2 linked regions of the Aromatoleum aromaticum EbN1 genome follow. The protein of the gene in region 2 binds, or shares a complex with, the protein of the main gene of each other region. Links are inferred from orthologs where the notes say so. Each region holds a gene or a part of one and is shown on either strand. Other genes may lie near its edges. The genes, in order: EBN1_RS15400 and eno.

Region 1 (16,025 bases), 410 kb from region 2 along the record:
GGCCGGCCGCCACCGCACCCGGAACGCAGAGAATCGGATGATGGCTTCCGTCGGCATGCAGCGCGCTCGCGAGGATTCCCGGCGCCTCGGCCGCTTCGAGCACGACCGCGCCGGCGCCGTCACCGAACAGGACGCAGGTGCCGCGATCCGACCAGTCGAGAATGCGCGAGAACACTTCGGCGCCGACGACCAGCGCGCGCTTGTGGCTACCGGAGCGGATGAACTTCTCGGCGATCGTCAGCCCATAGACAAAACCGCTGCAAACCGCCTGCACGTCGAACGCGGCAGCGCCATTGCGAATGCCGAGCTTCGACTGGAGCAGTGCGGCGGTGCTGGGAAAGATGCAGTCGGGCGTGGAGGTCGCGACGATGATCAGGTCGATGTCGTCGGGCCGCACTCCTGCCGCGTCGAGGGCGCGCTCGCTCGCCGTCTTGGCCAGATCGCTCGACGACATTTCCGCCGACGCCAGATGTCGGCTGCGGATTCCGGTCCGTTCGATGATCCATTGGTCCGACGTATCGATACCGCGCGCCACCAGGTCATCGTTGGTTATCGGCTCGCCCGGCAGAAAGCTGCCAGTTCCGGCGATCCGTGCGTAGATCATGCTGCTACCCCCATAGCCGTCATCCGTTCGGTAATGCGCTCGATCAAGCGGTTCGATGCCGCTTCGGCGGCGCGGTGGATTGCCTGCTCGAACGCGAACGCATCGGCCGAGCCGTGACTCTTGACGACTACGCCGCGCAATCCGAGCAGCGCCGCCCCGTTGTACCGGCGGTGATCGACACGATGCTTGAAGCGCTTGAGCGCCGGCATCGCGATCAGTGCCATCGCCTTGCTGAGGAGATTGCGACTGAATTCCTCGCGCAGAAAAGTCGCGAGCATCTGCGCCAGGCCTTCGGAGGTCTTCAACGCGACATTGCCGACGAATCCGTCGCACACCACGACGTCGGTCGTACCCTTGTAGATGTCGTCACCTTCGACGTTGCCGTAGAAATTCAGGCCGCTCGTCTTCAGCAACTCCGCGGCCCGCTTCACCACCTCGTTGCCCTTGATCGCTTCCTCGCCAATATTGAGGAGGCCAACTGTTGGCCGGTCGAGATGCTCGACAGCCGACACCAGCATTGCGCCCATGATGCCGAACTGGAGCAGATGCTCGGGCAGGCAGTCGACGTTGGCACCCAGATCGAGGACGTACGTCTGTCCCTTGCGCGTCGGCAGAATCGTCGCGATCGCCGGCCTGTCGATTCCCGGCAAGGTTTTCAGCACGAAGCGCGAAATCGCCATCAACGCGCCGGTGTTGCCGGCCGACACTGCAGCCTGCGCCTCGCCGGACTTGACGAGGTCGATCGCGACGCGCATCGACGAATCCTTCTTCGAGCGCATCGCAATGGCTGGAGGATCATCCATTGCGATGACTTCCGACGCGGCACGGAGCGAAAGCCGCTCGCCGAATCCGTTCCCGATGGCGCCCATCGCCTGCTCGAGCGCATCCTGGCGCCCGACGAGGACGATGCGGGCTTCGGGATGATTGCGCAGAAACGCCCGCGCAGCAGGAACGGTCACGGCCGGGCCATGATCGCCACCCATGCAGTCGATCGCAACGGTGACACCCATCGGCTTCTCGCGTGGCTCAAACAATTGATTCGGATGAAAAAACGGCGCAGGCGCACAAGGCGCCGCGCCGTTTCCGGTGACCGGACTTATTCGCCCTTGGCCTTGACGACCTTTTTGCCGCGATACACGCCGCTCGGGCTGATATGGTGACGCAGATGCACTTCACCGGTGGTCGGCTCGACCGCCAGCGGCGGATCGGTCAGAAAATCGTGCGCACGGTGCATGCCACGCTTCGAAGGGGACTTCTTGTTCTGCTGAACAGCCATGAAACGCTCCTAATACAAATATCGCGCCTAAGTTGCGCTATCGCTCTTGCGAAGCTTCTCGAGCGCAGCAAAAGGCGATTTCTTTTCCGCCCCGTCCGACGGACGTGGCACGTCACACTTTTCATGCCGCGGCGCTATGGGCACCGCGAGTACGATTTCGTCCTCGACGAGCGCCAGGACATCCAGATCCGGCGTCGCTTCGATCGCATCGAATTCATCGTTTTCCAGCTCGCCTTCCGGGATCGCCTGCCCCGGCCTGACCAGTTCGAGCAGCGTCTCGACGTTCAACGGCCAATCCATCCGCCCCAGGCACCGCTGACACCGCAACGGGAACACACCGCTCGCGCGCAGCCTGAGGCGCGACTTGCGATCCACTCCCAGCTCCCCGGACAGTTCATAGGCGACTTCCCCGGAGGTGTCGACGATCACATCCACGAGCCGCTCCAGATCCGCAGACGGGATTGTGCCGGACAGCTTGCGCCCCTCGGCGGCAAACTTGAACGGATCCGGGATAAGGCATCGTTGCGACATAAGGCGCGCATGATATTATTTTCGGCTTGCCCTGTCAAAATAGCTGACGCAGCCGTGCGATATTCGAAACTCGTCCTCGCCTCGACCTCCGCGTACCGGCGCCTGCTGCTCGAGCGCTTCCAGCTACCGTTCGAGACGGCCCGCCCCGACGTCGATGAAACGCCCTTGCCCAACGAGATGCCGCCGGATACTGCGAATCGCCTCGCCGTCGAGAAAGCGCGCGCGGTCGCGGTGCGCCATCCGGATGCGCTGGTCATCGGCAGTGACCAGGTCGCCGCCCTGAACGGCGAAATCTTCGGCAAGCCCGGAACGGTCGCGGCCGCCATCGGACAGCTGCAGCGCATGCGCGGGGCGACGGTGATATTCCATACCGCAGTGGCCGTGGTCAACGCACGCACTGGACAGGTCCGCTGCGAGAACGTGCCGACGCGGGTGAAGTTTCGCGAGCTGTCCGACGACGAGATCGTTCGTTACGTCGACAAGGAGCGTCCGCTCGACTGCGCCGGCAGCGCGAAGTCCGAAGCGCTGGGAATCACGCTGCTCGACTCGCTGTCCGGCGACGATCCGACGGCGCTGGTCGGCCTGCCGCTGATCGCGCTGTCGCGCATGCTGCGGGCCGAAGGCCTCCTGCTGCCATGAAGCCGCCATCGGGAACGTTGTTCCTGGTGCCCGTGAGCCTCGGCGACACGTCGTGGACGCGCTTCCTGCCGGCCGAAGCGCAGCGCATCGCGACAGGCATCCGTCACTTCGTCGTCGAAAACGCCAAGACGGCGAGAGCCGAACTCAAGCGCCTCGAACATCCGACACCATTGCGCGAGCTCGACATCCGCGTCCTGCCCGAGCGGGACAGCGACGCCGAGCTCGACGCGCTGCTCCAGCCGGCGCTTGCCGGGGAACACATCGGGCTGATGTCCGAAGCCGGCTGCCCGGCCGTTGCCGATCCGGGAGCGCGGCTCGTGGCCCGCGCGCATGCGCTCGAGATCCCGGTCCGTCCGCTGGTTGGGCCTTCGTCGATCCTGCTCGCGCTGATGGCCTCGGGGCTCAATGGCCAGAGCTTCGCGTTCAACGGCTATCTCCCGGTGGCCGAAGGCGAGCGCGACCGGAGCATTCGCCAACTCGAAGACGAGTCACGCCGGCTGCAGCGCACGCACATCTTCATCGAGACGCCCTACCGCAACGAGCGGCTCCATGAAGCGCTGCTCGCGGTCTGCCACCCCACTTCGCGCCTCTGTGTCGCACGCAACCTGACGACCGACGACGAATGGATCCGCACCCGCAGCATCGCTGAATGGCAGCGCGCGCCGAAGCCGGATCTTGCGCGGCGCCCTGCTCTCTTCCTCATTCTGGCCCGCTGATCCGCCCCCCTTCGAGCAACTCCGCCGACGCATGGATCAGTAAATCAGGCGTTGTCCCGCAGCCATGCTGCCAGCTCTTCGGGAGTCGCGAGGACCTCGACGGGCGCCTCCGCCTCGAGTGCCGCGCGCGGATGGGCGCCGAACGCCACCGCCAGCGACTGGACGCCGGCATTTTTCGCCATCTGCAGGTCGTGCGTGGTGTCGCCCACCATCAGCGTGCGGTGCTTCGCAATTCCGAGTTCGTCCATGATCTCTTCGAGCATTGCCGGATGAGGCTTCGAAAAACATTCGTCGGCGCAACGCGTGGTGTGGAAATACGGTCCCAAGCCGGTCTGCTCCAGCGCCCGCCCGAGCCCGAGCCGGCTTTTGCCGGTTGCAACCGCAAGGCTGCGTCCCATCGCCGCAAGCTGCGCAATCATCGCGGCGGCGCCGGGGAAAAGCGTCAGCTCGTGATCGCGTGACAGGTAATGAAAGCGATAACGTTCGACCATCAGCGGATAGTCGCTTTCGGCCAGTTCAGGCACCGCATGGCGCAACGCGTCCGACAGACCGAGGCCGATCACGTGGCGTGCACGCTCTTCCGACGGCTCGGGCAGGTTCAGGTCGCGCGATGCGGCCAGGATTGCCGCGACGATCGCCGCCGCCGAATCCATCAACGTACCATCCCAGTCGAAAACGATGAGGTCGTAGCGGTCAGGCATGCTTGCGCGGCTCCGTGGTGTCGAGGTGGACGAGGAAGGACTGCAATTCGGCGGGCAGATCAGCTGTCAGCGTGATCGCCTCGCCCGTCAGCGGGTGGGCGAAGGACAGCCGTGCGGCGTGCAGGAACATCCGCTTCAGGCCTTCGGCTTCGAGGGACTTGTTCAGCGCAAAATCCCCGTACTTGTCGTCGCCGCACAGCGGAAAACCCAGATGGGCGAGGTGGACCCTGATCTGGTGCGTGCGTCCGGTCTTGAGTTCGACTTCGAGGAGGCTGAACCGCGACCACCGCCGGACCAACCGCACGATGCTGTGCGAGGCCTTTCCGTCGCCGCTCACCCTCACGCGCCGTTCGCCTTCGGCGGTGAGGTACTTGAACAGCGGTTCCTTGATGTGCTGCAGCGGGTTCGCCCAGCGGCCGGGGACGAGCGTCAGGTAACGCTTTTCGACGCGCCCCTCGCGCATCATGTCGTGCAGGGCGGTCAGCGCCGAGCGTTTCTTCGCGATCACCAGCAAACCGGAGGTCTCGCGGTCGATGCGATGCGCGAGTTCGAGCAGCCGCGCGTCGGGGCGCTGGCTGCGCAGCTGCTCGATGACGCCGAAGCTCACGCCGCTGCCGCCATGCACCGCCTTGCCCGACGGTTTATCGACCACCAGCAGCGCTTCATCCTCGAATACAACCGGCAGCGGTTCTCCGGCCGGAGCGGGCCCGCTTGTCGTCTTCTCCGCGAGACGGATCGGAGGAATACGGATTTCGTCGTTCTCCGCGAGACGGTACGTCGGGGCGACTCGCCCGCCGTTCACCCTGACCTCGCCGCTGCGCAGGATGCGATAGACGTGGCTCTTCGGCACGCCTTTGCAGATCCGCAACAAGTAGTTGTCAATACGCTGGCCGGCAGCTGCCTCGTCCACCCGCTCGCGCCGCACCGCAATCGCTTTGCCTTGTTCCATCATCCTGAAATATACTTGGTCCCGGTTAGCCCCGGTTGCAGTCGAAGTCCCTCGCGCACGAAAGCGGATGCGGACGGACGACAACGAGCCCGAATGCGAGCTCCCGGGCAACCAAAACGTGCCAGCGCTGCCAAAAAAGGCATTGATGGTAACGCAATCGACAAACTTCGATCCATTTGATTGAATCTAGACGCGTAACGCACACGCAGGATCAAGGGTTCCGGCCTTCGGCGGGAACACGCGAGAATTCGACCAGCCGACCCATCACTGCCCATTACCGACCAGAAAAAAGTAGGCATCACTACCCGCTCCTGATCTCGTAGTAAGCGCGATGGTGCGCGCCGTTCGTCCTGCCCGTGGGTTCCGCGCGGGGGAACGACATAAATGAAGCGCATGCTTTTCAACGCGACGCAGGCCGAGGAATTGCGCGTCGCGATCGTGGACGGTCAGAAACTGATCGACCTCGATATCGAATCGGCCGCGAAGGAGCAACGCAAGAGCAACATCTACAAGGCCGTCATCACCCGCATCGAACCGAGTCTTGAAGCGGCATTCGTCGATTATGGCGGCGAACGACACGGATTTCTGCCGTTCAAGGAAATTTCCCGCACCTATTTTGCCCCCGGTGCCGATGCTGGCAAGGTCCGAATCCAGGAGGCCCTGAAGGAAGGGCAGGAACTCATCGTCCAGGTCGAAAAGGACGAACGGGGCAACAAGGGCGCGGCGCTCACCACCTACATCTCGCTGGCGGGCCGTTACCTTGTCCTGATGCCGAACAACCCGCGCGGCGGCGGCGTATCGCGCCGCGTCGAGGGTGACGAGCGCACCGAGCTGCGTGACGTCATGGATCAGCTCGAGATTCCTTCCGGCATGAGCCTGATCGCACGCACGGCCGCGATCGGGCGCAATGCCGAAGAGCTGCAGTGGGACCTGAACTACCTGCTGCAACTGTGGCGCGCGATCGATGGCGCAGCACAGTCACAATCCGGCGCGTTCCTGATCTACCAGGAAGGCAGCCTCGTGATCCGCGCGATCCGCGACTATTTCCAGCCCGAGATCGGCGAAATCCTGATCGACACCGACGACGTGTATGAACAGGCGCGGCAGTTCATGTCACACGTGATGCCGGCCAACGTAAACCGCGTCAAGCGCTACAGCGATGACGTGCCGCTGTTCTCGCGCTTCCAGATCGAGCACCAGATCGAATCCGCGTACTCGCGCCAGGTCACCTTGCCAAGCGGCGGAGCAGTCGTCATCGACCACACCGAGGCGCTGGTATCGATCGACGTGAACTCCGGGCGCTCGACCAAAGGCGCGGACATCGAGGAAACCGCGTTTCGAACCAACCTCGAAGCGGCCGAGGAAATCGCGCGCCAGCTGCGTTTGCGCGACCTCGGCGGCCTGATCGTCATCGACTTCATCGACATGGAGTCGCAAAAGAACCAGCGCGAAGTCGAAGGCCTGCTGCGGGACGCGCTGCGGCACGATCGCGCGCGCGTCCAGACTGGCAAGATCAGCCGCTTCGGCCTGCTCGAACTGTCGCGCCAGCGCCTGCGCCCGGCGCTTGCCGAAACCAGCTATATCCCGTGCCCGCGCTGCAACGGCACCGGCCACATCCGCAGCACGGAATCGTCGGCACTGCACATCCTGCGTATCCTGGAAGAGGAGGCGATGAAGGAAAACACCGGCGCCGTGCATCTGCAGGTCCCGGTCGACGTCGCGACCTTCCTGCTCAACGAGAAGCGCGTGGACATCGCTCATATCGAGGTTCGCCACAAGATCCAGCTGATCATCATCCCGAACCGCCACCTGGAAACACCGCACCACGAAATCATTCGTCTGCGCCATGACCAGCTGAACCAGGAAGAGGTCGCGCTGGCGAGCTACCAGATGGTCGGCAAACCTGCGGAAATCGATCTGCGGCTGCCGTCGAAGGAGGACACCAAGCCGCCCCGCGCGGAAGCGGTCGTGAAGGGAATCTCGCCGGCCCAGCCTGCCCCGATCGTCGAACCGAAAACCGAGCCGGTGGTGGCGCCCGGCCTCGCCCCAAAGCCCGCCGGACTGTTCCAGCGGCTGTTCGGCTGGCTGCGCAGCGAGAAGCCTGCTGTGACGCCGCAAATGGCTCCGGAAATTGCCCCGAAGCCGGAGTCCCGTCCGCGGGCTGAGCGCAGCGATACTCGCCGCGGCAACAATCGCAACCGTCGCGACGGCCAGCAACGCACCGAACGGGGTGAGCGTGACGAGTCGACATCGGCCGCCCAAACTGCAAGAGGGCCGGTGCGCGGCGAACGCGCGGAGCGGCCCGAACGGTCCGAGCGTACGGAACGATCCGACACCGGCGTCGACCGCGGCGACAGGCCGGCACGTCCGGAGCGTGACAACGGCGGGCGTACACGCCAGGGCCGTGGTCAGCGCACCCAGCCGAAGCAGGGTGAGGCCGCGGTAGTGGACAACGTCGTGGAATCGCCGGCCAGTACTATCACAATCGCCCCCGCCCCGCTCGCACAGATGGAGGCTGCCGCCATCGTTCCCGCAGCCGAAGACGGCACCCCCGAGAAGCGCCGTCGCCGCAGCCGTGGCCGCCGCGACCGGCGCGGGACTGAACAGCAGGCAGAAGTCGCTGCATCGGGCGATGAAACCGGAGATACCTGGGCCGAAACGGCTGTGCCGAGCATCGAAACAGCACCGGAAACGACACAAGCCACCAGTGCCGAGCCGGTTGCCGAAGTGGCTGCCGAGCTGCCCTTGGCTGCCGCGGAAACTACCGCCCCGCTGCCTGTCGCCGTCACCTCGCCGGAATCCATTGCGGTCACCGCCGAAGCTGCACCGTTGCCTGTCTCGTTGCATCCGGCAACCAGCATCGAGGCTGAATCGCCGGCGGAAGCCGAGCCGGTGACGCTGGAAACTGCCGCAGAACCGGTCGCCGAAAGAGAAGCTGCAATTGAACCGGCACTCGAAGCGAAAATTGCACCGGAAGCAGCGATCGAAGCTGCCGAGCGTGCGCGCGAATCGCTGCAGGCCGGCCTCATGGAACCTCTCGTCCATGCAGACACCGAACCGGTACAGGTATCCGCGGGCGAGGAATTGGTCGAGGCCGAGGCCGAGGCCGAGGCCGAGCAGGCGCCTACTGCGGCTCCCGCGCAAAATGTCGTCGCGCCGGAAACCGAAGTCGCCGTGACCGAAGCCGAAGTCAGGACGGCCGAGTCCCGGTTGTCCTCCGCTCCGATCGACCTGGGGGTGAACCTGGCCGAAAGCGGCCTGGTGATGATCGAGACCAGCCGCGACAAGGTCCAGGAGCTGGCGAGCACGGCGGACGAGACGCCTGCCCGGCCGCTGGGACGCCGCCCGCGTCCGGCACCGGTCATCGTCAACGAACCGCTGCAGCAGGTCGAAACCCACTCCAAATAAGCCTTGCGGCGTTTGGCGCAAATGGGGCCCTCCTCGCGGACGGCCCCATTTTTTCGCGCTGCAGCCCGGGAATACCGCAATGCCGGAAGCGGCAGGCGGGCTCTGATTCACCTCAACGCCCGACAATCTCCTCGAGCAGACCTTCGACGGCATCCTCGCAGTAATTCAGCACCGCCTCGAAACCGTTCTCGCCCCCGAAGTAGGGATCGGGCACTTCGCTCAGCTGGTGCTTGCGGGCGTAGTCCATGAACAGCTGCAGTTTCGGCCGATAAACTTCCGGGCAGAGGCCGCGCATGGTCTCCAGATGGGCCGCATCCATTGCCAAAAGCAGGTCGAAATTCTGGAAATCGGCCATCTCCAGTTTTCGCGCCCGCAGCGAGGAAAGATCGTAGCCGCGCTTTCCTGCGGCTTTTCGGGCGCGCGGGTCGGGAAGCTCCCCGACATGGGCGCCGTAGGTTCCGGCGGAGTCCACCATGATTGTCGCGGACAGTCCGGCAGCTTCGATCCGGTGACGGGCTATGCCTTCGGCGGTCGGAGACCGGCAGATATTGCCCGTGCAGACAAACAGGACTTTCGTCAATCTTTTCTCCTTCATGGGGTGCCGTGCTGGTCGGCACCGAACGTCCGCTGCCGCAGGCGGAACAGCTCATCGCGTGCGGCGGCCGCTTTCTCGAACTCCAGGTTGCGGGCGTGCTCCTGCATTTCCTTTTCCAGTTTACGGATCGATTTTGCCACGGTCTTCTCGTTCATCGAAAAGTACTCGGGCGGCGGTTCGGCCACGCTCCGCCCGTCGCGCTCCACGTCACCTCCATAGACACCGTCGATGATGTCCTTGATCCGCTTGCTCACTGTCTTCGGCACGATGCCGTTTGCCTGGTTGAACGCGATCTGCTTGACTCGCCGTCGTTCGGTCTCGTCGATTGCCGCGCGCATCGACCGAGTCACGACATCCGCGTAGAGGATGGCACGGCCGTTGATGTGCCGCGCGGCCCGCCCGATCGTCTGGATCAGCGAGCGTTCCGAGCGCAGAAAGCCTTCCTTGTCGGCGTCGAGGATCGCGACCAGCGACACCTCAGGGATGTCCAGCCCCTCGCGCAACAGGTTGATGCCGACGAGCACATCGAACTTTCCGAGGCGCAGGTCGCGGATGATCTCGACGCGCTCGACCGTGTCGATGTCGGAGTGCAGGTAGCGGACGCGAATTCCGTTCTCGGCGAGATAGTCGGTCAGATCCTCCGCCATGCGCTTGGTCAGCGTCGTGACCAGCACGCGCTCGCCGACTGCGATGCGGCGCTTCGCTTCGGACAGCAGGTCGTCGACCTGGGTGGTCGCCGGCCGCACGTCGATCGCCGGGTCGATCAGCCCGGTCGGACGCACGACCTGCTCCACCACCTGTCCCTGGTGTTCGGCTTCATAGGTCGAGGGCGTCGCCGAGACGAAAATCGTCTGCGGCATCAGGCGCTCGAATTCCTCGAATTTGAGCGGACGGTTATCGAGCGCGGACGGCAGCCGGAAACCGTAGCCGACGAGGTTTTCCTTGCGCGAACGATCCCCCTTGTACATGCCGCCGACTTGCGGAATCGACACGTGCGACTCGTCGACGAACAGCAGCGCATCCGACGGCAGATAGTCGATCAGCGTCGGCGGCGGCTCGCCCTGCCCGCGTCCCGAGAGGTGACGCGAGTAGTTCTCGATGCCCTTGCAGAAGCCCATCTCGTTGAGCATTTCGAGATCGAAGCGGGTGCGCTGCTCGATGCGCTGCGCTTCGACGAGCTTGCCCGAAGTCTGGAACCAGGCCGACCGGTCCCGCAGTTCGTCCTTGATCGCCTCGATCGCCTTCAGCACCGTCGCGCGCGGCGTCACGTAGTGGCTGGACGGATACACCGTGAAGCGCACGAGCTTCTGCTTCAGGTGCCCGGTGAGCGGGTCGAACAGCGTCAGGTGCTCGACTTCGTCGTCGAACATCTCGATGCGCACCGCAAGTTCGGCGTTCTCGGCCGGAAATACGTCGATGACGTCGCCGCGCACGCGGAAAGTGCCGCGGCGAAAATCGATGTCCGACCGCGTATACTGCATCGCGACGAGACGCTGCACGAGGTCGCGATGCGCGATGCGCTCGCCTTCGCGCAAGTGCAGGATCATCGCGTGATAGTCAACGGGGTCGCCGATGCCGTAAATGCACGACACGGTCGCGACGATGACGACATCGCGCCGTTCCATCAGGCTTTTCGTCGCCGACAGGCGCATCTGCTCGATGTGCTCGTTGATGCTCGAATCCTTCTCGATGAAGAGGTCGCGCGACGGCACGTAGGCTTCGGGCTGGTAATAGTCGTAGTACGAGACGAAATACTCGACGGCGTTTTCGGGGAAGAACTCGCGGAATTCCGCGTAGAGCTGCGCGGCCAGCGTCTTGTTCGGCGCGAGCACGAGCGCCGGCCTGCCGCAACGGGCGATGACGTTCGCCATCGTGTACGTCTTGCCCGAGCCGGTGACGCCGAGCAGGGTCTGGTACATCAGTCCGTCGCCGATGCCCTCGGTGAGCAGCTCGATCGCCGCAGGCTGGTCACCGGCGGGCGGGAATGGCTGGTGAAGGCGGAACGGGCTATCCGCGAAAGTGATCACCGGAACGCTGTCGGTCGAACTCGTCATGCTAAAATTTCCGGCTGTTTCAGGCGCTTGCCGGGTTGCCGTCCAGGACGGAATGGCCGCGACAAGAGGCCTATTATTTCCCAAAACGCGGCTCAAAGCACGGCACACTGGACCCGGATCTCGAGACGAGGCTTCGGGCCGGACCGCGCGCCCGCCCAACCTGGAGTTGTATATGCCTTCGATCTTCGCCGCCGTCGAGATGGCGCCTCGTGACCCGATTCTCGGCCTGAACGAGGCCTTCAACACCGACACCCGCACCGACAAGGTCAACCTTGGTGTCGGCGTCTATTACGACGACAACGGCAAGATTCCGCTGCTGGCCGCAGTGAAGGCTGCCGAAAAGGCGCGCCTCGAGGCCATGCCGCCGCGTGGCTACCAGCCGATCGAAGGCGCTCCGGCCTACAACAACGCGGTGCAGAACCTGCTGTTCGGCAAGGATTCCGCACTGATTGCAAACGGTCAGGTGGTGACGATACAGGCGCTCGGCGGCACCGGGGCGCTGAAAGTCGGCGGCGACTACCTGAAGCGGCTGAATCCGGCTGCAACCGTCTACATTTCCGATCCCAGCTGGGAAAACCACCGCGCGATCTTCGAGTCCGCCGGTTTCGCGGTCGACACCTACCCGTACTACGATCCGGCGACGCGCGGCGTGAACTTCGCGGGCATGAAAGCGAAGCTCGGCGAACTGGCTGCCGGCGCCGTCGTCGTGCTGCACGCGTGCTGCCATAACCCGACCGGCGCCGACCTCACCGAAGCGCAGTGGGGCGAAGTGGTCGAGGCCTGCCGCGCGCGCGGCCTCGTGCCCTTCCTCGACATGGCGTATCAGGGTTTCGCCGACGGCATCGAGCCGGATGCAGTCGCGGTGCGCCTGTTCTCCGCCAGCGGCCTGCAGTTCTTCGTCTCCAGTTCGTTCTCGAAGTCGTTCTCGCTGTACGGCGAGCGCGTCGGCGCGCTGTCGATCGTCACTGCGGACAAGGACGAAGCCGGTCGCGTCCTGTCGCAGGTCAAGCGCGTCATCCGCACGAACTACTCGAACCCGCCTACCCACGGCGGCGCAGTCGTCGCTGCCGTGCTCAACGCCCCCGAACTGCGCCAGATGTGGGAAGACGAGCTCGCCGGCATGCGCGATCGCATCCGCGCGATGCGCGTTGGCCTGGTCGAGAGCCTCAAAGGCGCCGGCGTCGCCCAGGATTTCTCTTTCGTCATCGAGCAGCGCGGCATGTTCTCCTACACCGGCCTGTCCGCCGCTCAGGTCGAGCAGCTGAAGAACGAGTTCGGCATCTACGCGGTGTCGACGGGACGGATCTGCCTCGCGGCGCTGAACTCGCGCAATATCGGCTACGTCGCGAAGGCGATCGCGTCGGTCGCGAAGGCGTGAAAATCCTCCTGGTCAAATATTGACGGGTCCGCGTCGGATATCTATACTGCGCCGCTCAATTCCCCGATAGCTCAGTCGGTAGAGCAACGGACTGTTAATCCGTGTGTCCCTGGTTCGAGCCCAGGTCGGGGAGCCAAAAATTCGGTCCGGCGGTTTTCGCCGGACACCTTACCGATCCCCGATAGCTCAGTCGGTAGAGCAACGGACTGTTAATCCGTGTGTCCCTGGTTCGAGCCCAGGTCGGGGAGCCAGAAAAAGCAGGACAAGGCCAGCCTTCACCGGTTGGCCTTTTTCTTTTTCCGCGGCCCGTTTCCGGCCGACTCACGTTGATATGCTGCCGCGGCTTCGCCCGATCGATGGCTTCGGGGTCGTCCGGACTTCGGCAGCGGACCTCGGAGACAGCGCGTATTCGCTTACCATTGATCGGCTTTATGGGTCCGGTATCCTGTGCCCGGGCTGACGGTGAATAGGTAACGTGAAATGTCGCACGCAGAGATTAAAAGAAAGCTTGCCAGTAGTCGAAAGGACCTCCTCGACATTGGGCTGCGCAACACGATGATCAATTTTCGCAGCGGCCCCAGGAGCCTGGCGATCATCGGTGAGCGCTCCGAGCAGATCCTTCAGCTCCTGTACCGGCAGAACAAGGCCATGACGTTCGTGCCCGCACCCGAGAAAAAAACGAAGGGCGGGAAAGAGACCGGGAACAGCGTCGTCAGGACAGACTCCGTTCAGGGCCCGGCCGTGGAGTCGGGTGAAGAGCGCGAGGAAGTCGATGCGCCGGCCCCGGACGCGGCGACGATGGCCCTCGTCGCAGAACTCGACGGCGTCGATTGGCCGGATGAGGACGTCGCCGGCAGTATCACCGCGCAGCACACGGATACCAAGCTGCAGACGGCTCTTTCCGAGGAACGGCTATTCCTCAGCCTGCTGAAAATTCACACCGAAGCGCAGGCCTTCATCCAGGAGCAAGGGGTAAACATCCTTTTTCTTGCGCTGGGTTTCCTGCATTGGTACGAGGCGGAATCCTCCGACAAGCTTCGCAAGGCGCCGTTGCTGCTCGTGCCCGTCGAGCTGTCCCGGACCGGCACCCGGGATGTCTTCCGGCTGCGCTACAGCGACGACGACCTCATTCAGAACCTGTCGCTGGCGGCGAAGCTCAAGACGGACTTTGCGCTCGATCTGCCGCAGTACATGGCTGATGCGAACGCCGACGCCTCCGAGATGCCGGGCACCGAATCGTTCCACGAGGCCGTTTCCGCGTGCATCTCGAAGCAGCCCCGCTGGAAAGTGGTACGCGACGAGATCCACCTCGGTTTTTTCTCGTTCGGCAAATTCCTGATGTTCAACGACCTCGACGAGGCAGTCTGGCCCGAGGACAAGCGGCCCAGCGAACATCCGGTTCTCGGGCGCCTGCTCGGCGAAGGCTTTTCGAACGAAGTGGCTTTCGTCGCCGAGGACACCCGCCTCGACACGATCATCGAGCCGGGCGAAGTGCGCTTCGTGCGCGACGCCGACAGCAGCCAGACGATGGCGATCCTCGAGGCGCGGGAAGGCCGCAACCTGGTGATCCAGGGGCCACCGGGCACAGGGAAATCCCAGACCATCACGAACATCGTCGCCGAGCTGTTGGCGGGCGGCAAAAAAGTGCTTTTCGTTGCCGAGAAAATGGCGGCGCTCGAAGTGGTCAAGCGCCGCCTCGACGAGTGTCACCTGGGCGACGCGGTTCTCGAACTGCACAGCCACAAGGCGACCAAGCAATCGGTGATTCGGGAGCTCGAACGCACTTTGCAGCAAGGTCGACCGCTGGCCGCCGACGGCGCGGACGACCTGGCGGCGCTCAAGACAGTGCGCGACGAGCTGAATGCGTATTGCGAAGCAGTCAATACGGCCACCGGCACGCGCGCAATCCCCTTCATCACCGCGCTGGGCCATTATTTGCGCATCAGGCGCACGCATGAGAGCTTGCCGGCATGGTCCTTCGAGCCGATGAAGGCCTGGTCCCAGCGAGACTACGCCCGCGCCCGCGAGAAGGTCGCGGAGCTGGCGCGTCACGTGCGGGAAAACGGCCGGCCGTCGCTCAACACATTCCACGGGACTGCGTGCACGACGTTCTCGCCCGTCCAGCAGGCGCAGGTCACGGAGGAGCTCCGGCACATCGTCACGGTGCTGGCGCGCCTGCTGGAGTCGGCCGGGCAGCTGGCTGCTCGCTTCGGACTCGAACACCCGGCCACGCTCCAGGATGTCGACGTGATCTGTCGCACGGCGCGGCGTGCGGCCGAAGCGCCCCCGCTCAGCGGCATGCGGCTGGATAGCGCAGCGTGGAAGGCGGCGCCGGAGTCCATTCGGGCGCTCGTCGCGGCTGGCCGCCTGATGGCTTCGATGCGCGCCGCGCACGACGGGATGCTGATCGAACAGGCATGGGAGCAGGATCTGCTGACCGAGCGCCAGCACCTCGCGCAGCTGGGCGAAAAGTGGTGGCGCGTTTTCTCGGGCGCCTATCGACGTGCCCGTGCCCGCCTTCAGGGCCTGTGCAAAAAGCCGCCGCCCAAGGACAACGCCTCGGCGCTCGCACTGGTAGACCACATCCTCGGCTACCAGCTGGGCAAGCGCAGCTACGACCAGCATCTCGCGCTCGGTGAAACGCTTTTCGGCGCCCAATGGGTGGGCGAACGTTCCGACTGGGAAGCCCTCGGGCGGTCGAGCGAATGGGTCATCGCCCTCCACGACGACATCGGCAAAGGGCTTCTGCCTGCCGGCATCGTCGACTTCCTTGCCGGCCACTCCGATGCCGACAGTCCGGGCACTTCGATCGCAACGATCCTCGCCGCTGCCAGCGACTTGCGGACGCGGCTCACGACGATCGTCGCCCTTCTGGGTTTCGCCCGGAACCGGCCGGCGTCCACGCTCCTCGACTCCCCTTGTGCCGAGCTGCGCGAGCAGCTTTCGACGTGGCTCGAGGCGGTGCCGACGATCTACGAGACGATCCGCTTCAACGCCCTTCACGACGAACTCGCCGCGCTCGGATTGCCCGAGGTGGCGCAGGCGGCAGCGGACTGGGAGCGCGACGCGGACGACCTCGTTCATGCGTTCGACTACAGTTGGTACGCGGGGCTCGTCGCCCAGGCCTACGGCGCCTCGCCTGCGCTCGCCCGGTTCGACCGGATCAAGCAGGCG
Region 2 (10,928 bases):
CGGCATCCCGTTCATCTACAAGTCGTCGTACGACAAGGCCAACCGCAGCTCGGGCAAGTCGTACCGTGGCATGGGGATGGAAAAAGGCCTGGAGATTCTCGCCGACGTGAAGAAGCAGCTCGGCGTGCCCGTGCTCACCGACGTGCACGCGATCGACGAGATCCCGGCGGTTGCGGCGGCTGTCGACGTGCTGCAGACGCCAGCCTTCCTGTGCCGGCAGACCGACTTCATCCACGCCGTCGCGGCTTCCGGCCGTCCGGTGAACATCAAGAAAGGTCAGTTCCTCGCGCCCGGCGACATGAAGAACGTCGTCGACAAGGCACGCGAAGCCAACGGCGGCGCCGACACAATCATGGTCTGCGAGCGCGGCGCGTCGTTCGGCTACAACAACCTCGTGTCCGACATGCGCAGCCTCGCGATCATGCGCGAGACCGGCTGCCCGGTCGTGTTCGACGCGACGCATTCGGTGCAGTTGCCTGGCGGGCAGGGCACGGCATCCGGGGGCCAGCGCGAATTCGTGCCGGTGCTGGCGCGCGCGGCCGTCGCGGTGGGCATCGCCGGCCTCTTCATGGAAAGCCACCCCGATCCGGCGAAAGCGCTGTCGGACGGCCCGAACGCGTGGCCGCTGCCGAAGATGAAAGCGCTACTCGCAACGCTCAAGGAAATCGACGCGCTGGTGAAAGCGCACGGTTTCATGGAGATGGCCGGCTGAGCTTCGCCGCGCACTGCAGAACCCCGCTCCAAAGTTTTCGATTCCACAAGAACGAGAGGAAAAACCATGAGTGCAATTGTCGATATCATTGCCCGCGAAATTCTTGATTCCCGCGGCAACCCCACGGTGGAAGCCGATGTCCTGCTCGAATCGGGCGTCATGGGCCGGGCCGCGGTGCCGTCGGGCGCCTCGACCGGATCGCGCGAGGCGATCGAGCTGCGCGACGGCGATGCCGCGCGCTATCTCGGCAAGGGTGTGTTGCAGGCGGTCGAGAACGTCAACACCGAGATTTCCGAAACGCTGATCGGCCTCGACGCCGAAGAGCAGGCTTTCATCGACCGCACGCTGATCGAACTCGACGGCACCGAGAACAAGTCGCGCCTTGGTGCGAACGCGACGCTCGCCGTGTCGATGGCCATCGCGAAAGCCGCCGCGGAAGAGGCCGGCCTGCCGTTGTATCGCTACTTCGGCGGCTCCGGCCCGATGGCGATGCCGGTGCCGATGATGAACGTCATCAACGGTGGCGCGCACGCGAACAACAGCCTCGACATTCAGGAATGCATGATCATGCCGGTGTCGATGACGAGCTTCCGCGAAGCGCTGCGCTGCGGCGCCGAAATCTTCCATCACCTGAAGAAGCTCACCGACAAGAAAGGCTATCCGACGACGGTCGGCGACGAAGGCGGTTTCGCGCCGAACGTCGGCGGCACCGAAGAAGCGCTGAACATGATCCAGGACGCGATCGCCGCTGCCGGCTACGAGCCGGGCCGCGACGTGCTGCTCGCGCTCGACTGCGCCGCGTCGGAGTTCTACAAGGACGGCCAGTACGTGCTCGCGGGCGAAGGGCTGACGCTCTCCTCCGAAGGCTTCGCCGACTACCTGGCGACGCTCGCCGACCGCTTCCCGATCGTCTCGATCGAGGACGGCATGGCCGAGAACGACTGGGCCGGCTGGAAGACGCTGACCGACAAGCTCGGCCGCCGCCTGCAACTTGTCGGCGACGATCTCTTCGTGACGAACACCAGGATCCTCGAACAGGGCATCGACCAGGGCGTCGCGAACTCGATCCTCATCAAGATCAACCAGATCGGCACGCTGTCGGAGACCTTCGCCGCCGTCGAGATGGCCAAGCGCGCCGGCTATACCGCGGTGATTTCGCATCGCTCGGGCGAAACCGAGGATTCGACGATCGCCGACATCGCCGTCGGCCTGAACGCGATGCAGATCAAGACCGGTTCGCTGTCGCGCTCGGATCGCATCTCGAAGTACAACCAGCTGTTGCGCATCGAGGAAGATCTCGGCGATACCGTCAGCTACCCGGGGCGCCGCGCATTCTACAATTTGCGGGTGCGCTGAGCGCGAGCCCGGACGGCGGGCGTTTCGGTGTCCGCTGCATGACACATGACCCGGGCCGGCGCTCATCCGCCGGCCCCGTTTTTTCAACTCCGATGAATAACGTTGTCCTGCCTGCGCGGATCCGCAGGCAGGCTTTTCGGCAAGACCTTCGAATATGCGTTGGCCCTTGATCGTTCTCGCCGTGCTGGTGATCGTCCTGCAGTATCCGCTTTGGCTCGGCAAAGGCGGCTGGCTGCGCGTGTGGGACGTGGATCGCCAGTTGCAGGCACAGCGTGAAACCAACCAGCGCCTCGAGCAGCGCAACGCGGGACTCGAGGCGGAAGTGCGCGACCTGAAGTCGGGCAACGAAGCGGTCGAGGAGCGTGCGCGCTTCGAGCTCGGTCTGACGAAACCGGACGAGATCTTCGTCCACACCCCGCGCAAGCCGTGATCGAGTCGGTTGCGCCGATTCCCGCCCGCGGGTCATCTCCGACCTGACTGACGCCTCGCTGTCGTGTCCTGAGGCGTTCAGTCAGTTTGCCGCGACCAGTCTGCGCGCGCCGTCGATCCGGCTCCTGAAATACGGGTTGTCCAGCAGTTCGATGCGGACACGCCCGCGGCTCGACGGAGCATGAACGAATCGGCCGTCGCCGAGATAGATTCCCATGTGGGAATGGCGCTGGTTGCGCGTGTTGAAGAATACGAGATCCCCGGCCTGTAACGCGGGAATGGGAATCGGGCGAGTCAGCTGCGCGATCTGCGCCGCGTTGTGAGGCAGGCGGCGGCCGCTGATCTGCTCGACGATGTAGCTCACCATGCCGCTGCAATCGAGCCCGGCTTCCGGGTTGCGGCCGCCGAAGCGGTAGCCGGTGTCGAGCAGGCCGAGGGCGAAGATCACCATCTCTTGCGAATGGAGGGGATCATCGAGCGAGAAATAGCTGCCGTTTTCGCGACTGGGCGCTGAATCGGTCTCCACGTCGGGGCCGCCCGTGGGGAGGCTGCTGCATGCGGCGAGCAGTGCGGTCGCGAGGACGGCGAGGAGTCCGGCCGAAGCCGGTCGGCGAGCGGGCACGACGGGAATTCCTGATCGGTTTGACGAAAGATATTCGACGCGTCGCCTGCCCGTCCACAGGAAGCGCCGATTTTGGGTGGCCGCCGCTTCCCAGGGCACTCAGAGGCGCTGGTTCTGTGCCCTGCAATCGACGCTGGTCGTCCACCCGGGGCGTTCGAGCTGCGCTTCCGCTCCCTCCAGGTGAAACACCATGTGGCCGTCGGAATATTTTTCGCCCGACGCCGCTGGTTGAACGGCCAGCGCGAAGACTCCCGCTCCCGTGCGCAGGCGGATGTGGTCGCGCAGGTATTCGACGGTGAAGCGTTCGCCGCTGGGACAGGCGTAGCCGACGACGCGCGAGGCGTCGCGGGTGTAGGCAGTGCTCGCGAGCATGCCGGTAGCACCGGTCAATGCGACCAGCAAAGCGACGCGGATTTTCAGATTTGCTGCCCCGGGGCGCGGAAGGTTCGTCATGGAGTTCGGCTTACTCGCTCAGTTCTATCGTGCCGCTGACCGTCACGGCAATTTCGCTTTCGCCCGCTTCGATCGGCACGGGTGCGGCCTCTGCGGCGAAGGCGGTGGTTTTCATCAGCGGCCGGACCGGCGGCGATTCTCCGCCATAGCCGATCGACAGGTGGCGGATGCGATATGGCTTGCCGAGCGTTGCCGCGACTGCCTCGGCGCGCGCCTGGAAAGCCCGGATCGCGTCGCCTGCCGCCAGGTCCGCGACGCTCCTGCGGGTTTCGGGCGCCGGTTGCATCGCGAGGCCGGACAGCGCGAGCTTCCCCTGGAGCTTGCCGAGCAGCTCGGACAGCGCAGGCAGGTCGCGGCTCTCGAGCTGGATTTCGGAGCGCATCCTCCAGCCTTCGATCTTCCGGCCTTCCTTGCCATAGACCGGGAAAGTGCTCGTGCCGGAACTCCTGGCCTTGACCGTGGGGTAAAGGCGCACCTGTTCGAGAGCCGCGGCGATCACCGCATTGACCTGCGTCGCCAGCGGTGCGGGATCCGCGCCGTCCGCTTCGAAATACAGGTTTGCAATCGCCAGGTCGTTCGGCGCCGTCCGGCTGGCGTCGGCCGAGAGGTCGACTGTCGGGACGGCTCGTTCGGCATGGGCGGTTGCAGAGGGTGAAGCGGCGAACATGACGAGCGCGAGCGGCAGGGCGAGGAAGCGTCGGATTGCGCGATATGCCATGGATGTAGCAACAATCGAATGGAATGAAGGGCGGGTCAACTTCGCGCCAAGGGCGGAAGCGCTCAGGCGCGCAGTGTACAGACCATTTTCTACCCTTGGCGGGCGGACGTGTAATCCCTTGTAAGTATCCGCGCAATACGGGAGGGCAGGATGTTTTCACGCCCAGCCGGAACCCGGCGGCGTGGCCGCGCCCGGATACAGAGTCAGCGTTGCCGGTAGCGGCGGACCAGTGTACGCGCCGTGCGGTGCAATGAGAGCGTTACTTCACCGGTTTCAACGGATTGATGTGGCGCGACTCCGCCGCATACATCTGTGCATTCGCCACGTAGTTCGCCGCATTCGTGCGCAGTCCGGCGATGTCGTCGTCCGACAGTTCGCGGATGATGCGCCCTGGCGAGCCGACGACGAGCGAGCGGTCGGGAATCACCTTGCCTTCCGGGATCAGCGCATTCGCACCGACGATGCAGTCTTTGCCGATCACGGCATGGTTGAGCACGACCGCATTGATGCCGATCAGCGAGCCGTCGCCGACCGTGCAGCCGTGCAGCATCGCCATGTGGCCGACGGTCACGTTCGAGCCGATCGTCAGCGGCACGCCGTCGTCGTTGTGCAGGATCGAGCCGTCCTGGATGTTCGTGTTGTCGCCGATCACGATCGGGTCATTGTCGCCGCGGATCACGACGTTGTACCAGATGCTCACATTGCGGCCAGCATGCACCTGGCCGATTACCGTTGCGTTGTCTGCAACCCAGCAGCCTTCGCCAAAATCGGGAACGCGTTCGCCGAGGGCGTATATCGCCATTCTTCACTCTCCATCGGAACCGGTCGTCCAAGGGCCGGCAGCCCGCAATGATAACAGGTGGTGTTAGCATTCGCCGCTCAGTCAGATCGCGCCGTCTTCATGCTCAGTTATCGCCACGCCTTTCATGCCGGCAATCACGCCGACGTTCTCAAGCACTTCGTGCTGATCGAACTCCTGCGCTACTTCAACCGCAAGGAGAAACCGTGGTGGTACGTCGATACGCACGCGGGCGCCGGCTGCTATGCGCTCGACAGCGAGCAGGCGGGGAAGAACGCCGAATTCGCGAGCGGAATCGGCCGGTTGTGGCAGCGGGACGACCTGCCGGACGCAATGCGCCCGTATCTCGACGCGCTGGCCCAGTTCAACCCGCACGGCAGGCTGACCTTCTATCCCGGTTCGCCGGCGCTGGCGATGACGCAGTTGCGCGAACAGGACCGCATGCGGCTGTTCGAGCTGCATCCGGCCGATGTCGCGCTGCTCGGGCAGACGTTCGCGCGCGACGTCCAGCGCGTCCAGGTGCGCAAGGCGGACGGTTTTTCGGCATTGCGCGGCCTGCTGCCGCCGCCGTCGCGCCGCGTCGTCGTGTTGATCGACCCGCCGTACGAAGTCAAGGAGGATTACCGCCGCGTCGTGGACACCTTGGCCGACGCGATCAAGCGCTTCCCGGCCGGGACCTACGCGGTCTGGTATCCGCTGCTCGCGCGTACCGAGGCACGTCAGTTGCCCGCACGCCTCGCGGGGCTCGGCGCCGAAAACTGGCTCGACGTGCGCCTCGCGGTGAAAAAACCGCCGCGCGACGGTTTCGGCATGTTCGGCAGCGGGCTGTACGTCGTCAATCCCCCCTGGGTGCTGCCGCAAACGCTGGAGGCAGTGATGCCGTGGCTCGCGGACGTGCTGGGAGAGGACGGCGAGGGGGGGTTCGATCTGGAGCATCACATCGAATGAGCGAACACGACACGCTGCTTGCGCTGCGTGACGCGCTGCGGGCTTTTGCGGCCGAGCGCGACTGGGAGCGCTTTCATACGCCGAAAAACCTCGCGATGGCGCTGGCGGGGGAGGCCGGGGAGGTCATCGAGCATTTCCAGTGGCTCAGCGCCGATGAATCGGCGAATCTGCCCGAAGAGCGGCGCGCCGAAGTGGCGCTCGAACTGGCGGACGTGCTGCTGTATCTGGTCCGGCTCGCGGACGTCCTCGACATCGACCTCGGCGAGGCGGCACAACGCAAGCTCGCGCTCAACGCGGTGCGCTATCCTGCCGACAAGGCGCGCGGACGTTCGGATAAATACGACAAATTGTGACCTTTGCGGCGCAAATCCCGTGCGTGGCGATTGGGGCAGGGAACCATTTCTGAAACAATACCGATCTTTTTGATTACGGAATTCAGCACGTGGAGTTTCAACACATCAGCGAGATCGAGCGGGCGACCCGGAAAGGCCGGGCGGAGCTGTTTCGTCTCGGAACAGGCCTGATTTTCATCGTCGGCGGGATGTTGTACGCCGCGATGATCGGACAGGGCGAAGGTGGCGTCATGCTGGCTGCGGCAGCCGCGGTCGGCTGCTACATGGCGATGAACATCGGCGCCAACGACGTCGCGAACAACGTCGGGCCGGCAGTCGGATCGAAGGCGCTGACGCTGGGCGGCGCGCTCGTGATCGCGGCGATCTTCGAGGCGGCTGGCGCGCTGATCGCCGGTGGCGAAGTGGTCAATACGATACGCAGCGGAATCATCGACCCGGCCAGGATCTCGGACCCGGATACTTTCGTCTGGGTCATGATGTCGGCGCTGCTCGCCGGCGCGTTGTGGCTCAACATTGCGACCGCAGTCGGCGCGCCGGTGTCGACGACCCACTCGATCGTCGGCGCGGTGCTCGGCGCCGGCATCGCGGCGAGCGGAATGGAGATCGCCAACTGGGGCGAGGTGGGGCGGATCGTCGTCAGCTGGGTGGTCTCGCCGCTGATGGGCGGAATCGTCGCGGCGGCGTTTCTCTACCTGATCAAGCGCAGCATCACGTACCAGCACGACATGGTCGCGGCCGCTACCCGCATGGTGCCGTACCTGGTCGCGCTGATGGCGTGGGCGTTCGGCACCTATTTGATGCTGAAAGGATTGAAGCAGCTGTGGAAGGTCGATTTCCTGACCGCTGTGCTGATCGGCTTCGGCTTTGCCGTTGCGGTGCTGTTCCTGGTCCGGCCGCTCGTCGCCCGCCGTGCACAGTCGATTGCGAACTCGAAGCAGAGTGTGAACCGGCTTTTCACTGCGCCGCTGATCTTTGCCGCTGCGCTGTTGAGCTTCGCCCATGGCTCGAACGACGTTGCGAACGCGGTCGGCCCGCTCGCGGCGATCGTTGACGTCCTCGCCTCCGGTGCAACCGAGATTTCGCGCTCGGCGCCGATTCCGCTGTGGGTGATGTTGATGGGGGCGCTGGGTATCTCGGTCGGCCTCGCGCTGTTCGGTCCGAAAGTCATCAAGACCGTGGGCTCGGAAATCACCGAGCTCGACCAGATGCGTGCGTACTGCATCGCGATGGCGGCGACGATCACGGTGATCATCGCGAGTCAGCTCGGGCTGCCGGTGAGTTCCACGCATATCGCGGTGGGCGGCGTGTTCGGCGTGGGCTTCCTGCGCGAGTACCTGAAGAGCAACTATGCGCGCATGGTTGCCGACATCAAGGCGCATCACCCCGAAGGCGACCAGGCCGCCATCGATGCGTTCCTCGCCAGGTTCGCAGTCGCGCCGATCGACGAGAAGGGCCAGATGCTGCGCGAACTGAAGGCCAAGGCCAAGCAGCGACTCGATCCTGCCCACTTCTCGAAGATGGAGCGCAAGGGCCTGCGCAAGGTGTATCGCAAGGAGCTGGTCAAGCGCTCGCAGCTGATGCGCATCGCCGCCGCCTGGGTAATCACCGTCCCCGCGTCGGCGCTAATGGCGGGGCTCCTGTTCTTCATGATGCGCGGCATGATGCTCGGCTGACCGGCACGTCGCGCCGCTGCCGTCGTCCCTATCCCGCCATGTCCTCCTTCGAACTCGCCGCGCTGATCCTGCTGTGCCTGCTCGGCTGGTTCTGGCTCGACAGCATCAAGGTGCGCGAGCTGGGCGTACAGGCGGCGCGCAGCGCGTGCCGACGCGAAGGGGTGCAGTTCCTCGACGAGACGGTGTCGATCAGCGCGCTGCGGCTCGCCCGCGATGCGGACGGTCGCGTGCGGCTGCGGCGCGTCTATGACTTCGAGTTTTCCGCTTCCGGCGACGACCGGCAACGCGGTTCGGTGATGCTGCTCGGCAACGAAGTCACGATGCTCGATATCGGCTCCCGACGCCCGGCGGAGTTCACCCGCCACTGAACCGCCCGGGCCGCGCCTCGCCGCCTCAACGGCCGGAGGTGCGGCCCGAGATCGCGTGCAGGAATTCGCCGCGCAGGTGCTCGCGCGTCTCGAATTCGCCGGCGAACGCCTGCGTCACGACCCGTTCGTCGCCGCGGCGGTCCTCGCCGAGCAGCAGGCACAGTTGCTCGGCCTCGACGATGCAGGCTGCTCCTCGTGCATGGCCGTGCCGCAGCAGCGCGTCCGCGATGTCCCGCGTCATCCATTCCTGGTAAGTGAAGCGATGCCCGATCGCGTCGACGAGGCGGGCAATACGTCCGAAGCCGTGCAGCCGGCCACCGGGCAGGTAGGCGACGTGCGCCACGCCGCGGAATGGCACGAGGTGGTGCGGGCACACGCCATGCACGGCGATGCCACGTATCACCACCATGTCGGTCCGATCGTCGTCGAAACCGTCGCCGAGCGCCTCCGCGGGGTCCATGTCGTAGCCGCCGAGCAGCCGGCGCTGCCAGAGTTCGCGTACGCGGGTGGAGGTTTTTCCGGTATGTATCGCGTCCGGGGCGACGCCGCACGCGCGCAGCAGGTCATTGACGGCCCGTTCGAACGCGGCCGGATCGAAGCTCCCGCTACGGGGGATGCCGATCCCGGCGGCGGAGGGCGGCTGAGGATGCTGGTGCTGGTCGTGAATGTCCGACATGTGGGATGTACCCCGGCGGCTGGGCTAGACATGATACGCCCGTCGACGATCGCAGCGCCAAACCCGCTCGGGCGACGAATACCGGATCGGAGAACATCTGCAGGTGCCGCGGAAAACCGGATCTGTCATGTCGACCAGAGCGGTCGCTCATCCATCAGCGGGATCTGCTCGCGCAGTTCCAGGATGCGGTCCTGCCAGTAGCGCTGCGTGTTGAACCACGGGAAAGCCGCGGGAAACGCGGGATCGTCCCAGCGGCGGGCGATCCAGGCTGAATAGTGGATCAGCCGCAGCGTGCGCAGCGCCTCGATCAGATGCAGTTCGCGCAGCGAAAAATCGTGAAAGTCTTCGTAGCCGGCGAGCACGTCGCCGAGCTGGCGGCTCATGTCCTCGCGTGTGCCCGACAGCAGCATCCACAGGTCCTGTACCGCCGGGCCCATGCGGCTGTCGTCGAAGTCGACGAACTGCGGGCCGGGTGTCGATGGCGACTCGCTCCACAGCACGTTGCCGCCATGGCAGTCGCCGTGCAGCCGGATCGGGGTGAACGCCCCTGCGCGGTCGAAGCAGCGTCGCACGCCGTCGAGCGCCTGCTCGACGGTGCTGCGCCACGCCGGCAGCAGATCGTCCGGAATGAAGCCGTTGGCGAGCAGCCAGTCGCGCGGTTCTTCGCCGAAACTTGCGATGTCGAGCGTCGGCCGCGCGTGGTACGGCGCCAATGCGCCGACGGCGTGGATGCGGCCGAGGAAGCGGCCCATCCATTCGAGGGTTGCGGCATCGGAGAGCTCCGGCGCGCGTCCGCCGACGCGCGGAAACACGGCGAAGCGCAGGTCCGCGTGATGATGCAGCGTCGCATTGCGCAGCACGAGGGGGGCGACGACGGGGATCTCGCGCTCGGCCAGTTCGGCGACGAAACGGTGTTCCTCGCCGATCGCCTCGTCCGGCCAGCGCCCCGGCCGGTAGAACTTCACGACCACCATCGGGCCGTCTTCGATGCCGGCCTGATAGACCCGGTTCTCGTAGCTGTTGAGCGTGAGCAGACGTCCGTCGGGCATCAACCCGACGCTGTCGAGCGCGTCGAGGATCCGGTCCGGAGTGAGATTTTCGAACGGCGGTGTGGCCATGGGGTCGGCAGGCCTTCGGGCGAGGGATGACTGTTCATTTTCGCAGGAAACGGGCAGGGCACAAGGGCGAAGGCGTTTTCCGGTGTCCGCCCGCGCCGCATCCTTGCCCCGTGGCATTTGCCGGACGCAGTCGCGGGCCTCACAATGGCGCCCTTTTCCCGGACCTCGCGCATGCATCCCGACCCATCCGCTTCTCCCTCGCCCATTCCGCCCGACGCGCTCGCGGCGCTCGCCCGGCCGGAAGTGCAAAAACTGGCCGCGCGGATGGCGCAGGACGGATTCTCGCAAGCTTTCCGGCTGACGCTCGACAAAGATAACGAGGGGCGCGTGCGGGGCATCGAGGTGCTCGCGTCGGCGTTGCGCAACTGGGGCAGCGCGGACCAGAGCGCGGACACCTGCAGCCTGCGCCTCGCGCTGGTCGTCGCGGGGCTCGACCAGTGGGGCGTCGCGTACAGCCAGGCCTTCGGACTGGCGGCGATCCCCGGCTTGTCCGAACTCGTCGGGGCGCTGCGCACCGGCCTCGATCCGCAGCAGGAGGCGCGTTTTCACCAGCAGTTCGCCGCGATCGACGCGGCAGAGGGCAACGCGATCGACTTCAAGATCGAATTGCGCCGCGGCATCCATCTCGCGTTGTGGCACGCGATGATCGCCGGCGACGAGCGCGAGCAGGCGAAAGCGATCCTCGCCCACCTCGCAGGCATGA

What was found.
Region 1: the proteins of eno (region 2) and EBN1_RS15400 are in contact, whole or in part, in a solved structure (PDB 2FYM), measured with the Escherichia coli proteins. The link is inferred for Aromatoleum aromaticum EbN1 from one-to-one orthologs.

The regions. Positions count from the first base shown.
Region 1 is NC_006513.1:3,237,393-3,253,417, reverse strand. Bases 5,431-9,024 are described here. They hold EBN1_RS15400 (Rne/Rng family ribonuclease), read left to right. Parts: upstream 5,431-5,800; coding sequence 5,801-8,824; downstream 8,825-9,024. Other genes in these bases: EBN1_RS15395 (low molecular weight protein-tyrosine-phosphatase), read right to left, coding at 8,937-9,024. Also shown: EBN1_RS15440 (beta-ketoacyl-ACP synthase III), read right to left, coding at 1-604; phosphate acyltransferase PlsX, read right to left, coding at 601-1,614; rpmF (50S ribosomal protein L32), read right to left, coding at 1,701-1,880; EBN1_RS15425 (YceD family protein), read right to left, coding at 1,908-2,315; EBN1_RS15420 (Maf family protein), read left to right, coding at 2,421-3,050; EBN1_RS15415 (SAM-dependent methyltransferase), read left to right, coding at 3,047-3,766; EBN1_RS15410 (HAD-IA family hydrolase), read right to left, coding at 3,811-4,467; EBN1_RS15405 (RluA family pseudouridine synthase), read right to left, coding at 4,460-5,419; more of EBN1_RS15395, read right to left, coding at 9,025-9,404; excinuclease ABC subunit UvrB, read right to left, coding at 9,416-11,473; EBN1_RS15385 (amino acid aminotransferase), read left to right, coding at 11,646-12,851; EBN1_RS15370 (DUF3320 domain-containing protein), read left to right, coding at 13,332-16,025. UniProt on the Escherichia coli protein: Endoribonuclease that plays a central role in RNA processing and decay. Required for the maturation of 5S and 16S rRNAs and the majority of tRNAs. Also involved in the degradation of most mRNAs.
Region 2 is NC_006513.1:3,653,451-3,664,378, forward strand. The notes cover bases 1-2,923. They hold eno (phosphopyruvate hydratase), read left to right. Parts: upstream 1-778; coding sequence 779-2,068; downstream 2,069-2,923. Other genes in these bases: kdsA (3-deoxy-8-phosphooctulonate synthase), read left to right, coding at 1-712; ftsB (cell division protein FtsB), read left to right, coding at 2,223-2,498; EBN1_RS17500 (C40 family peptidase), read right to left, coding at 2,580-2,923. Also shown: more of EBN1_RS17500, read right to left, coding at 2,924-3,119; EBN1_RS17505 (MliC family protein), read right to left, coding at 3,219-3,572; EBN1_RS17510 (SIMPL domain-containing protein), read right to left, coding at 3,583-4,290; EBN1_RS17515 (gamma carbonic anhydrase family protein), read right to left, coding at 4,550-5,092; EBN1_RS17520 (23S rRNA (adenine(2030)-N(6))-methyltransferase RlmJ), read left to right, coding at 5,192-6,037; EBN1_RS17525 (nucleotide pyrophosphohydrolase), read left to right, coding at 6,034-6,390; EBN1_RS17530 (inorganic phosphate transporter), read left to right, coding at 6,480-8,063; EBN1_RS17535 (DUF3301 domain-containing protein), read left to right, coding at 8,102-8,431; GTP cyclohydrolase I FolE, read right to left, coding at 8,457-9,107; EBN1_RS17545 (serine/threonine protein kinase), read right to left, coding at 9,233-10,225; EBN1_RS17550 (hypothetical protein), read left to right, coding at 10,397-10,928. UniProt on the Escherichia coli protein: Catalyzes the reversible conversion of 2-phosphoglycerate (2-PG) into phosphoenolpyruvate (PEP). It is essential for the degradation of carbohydrates via glycolysis.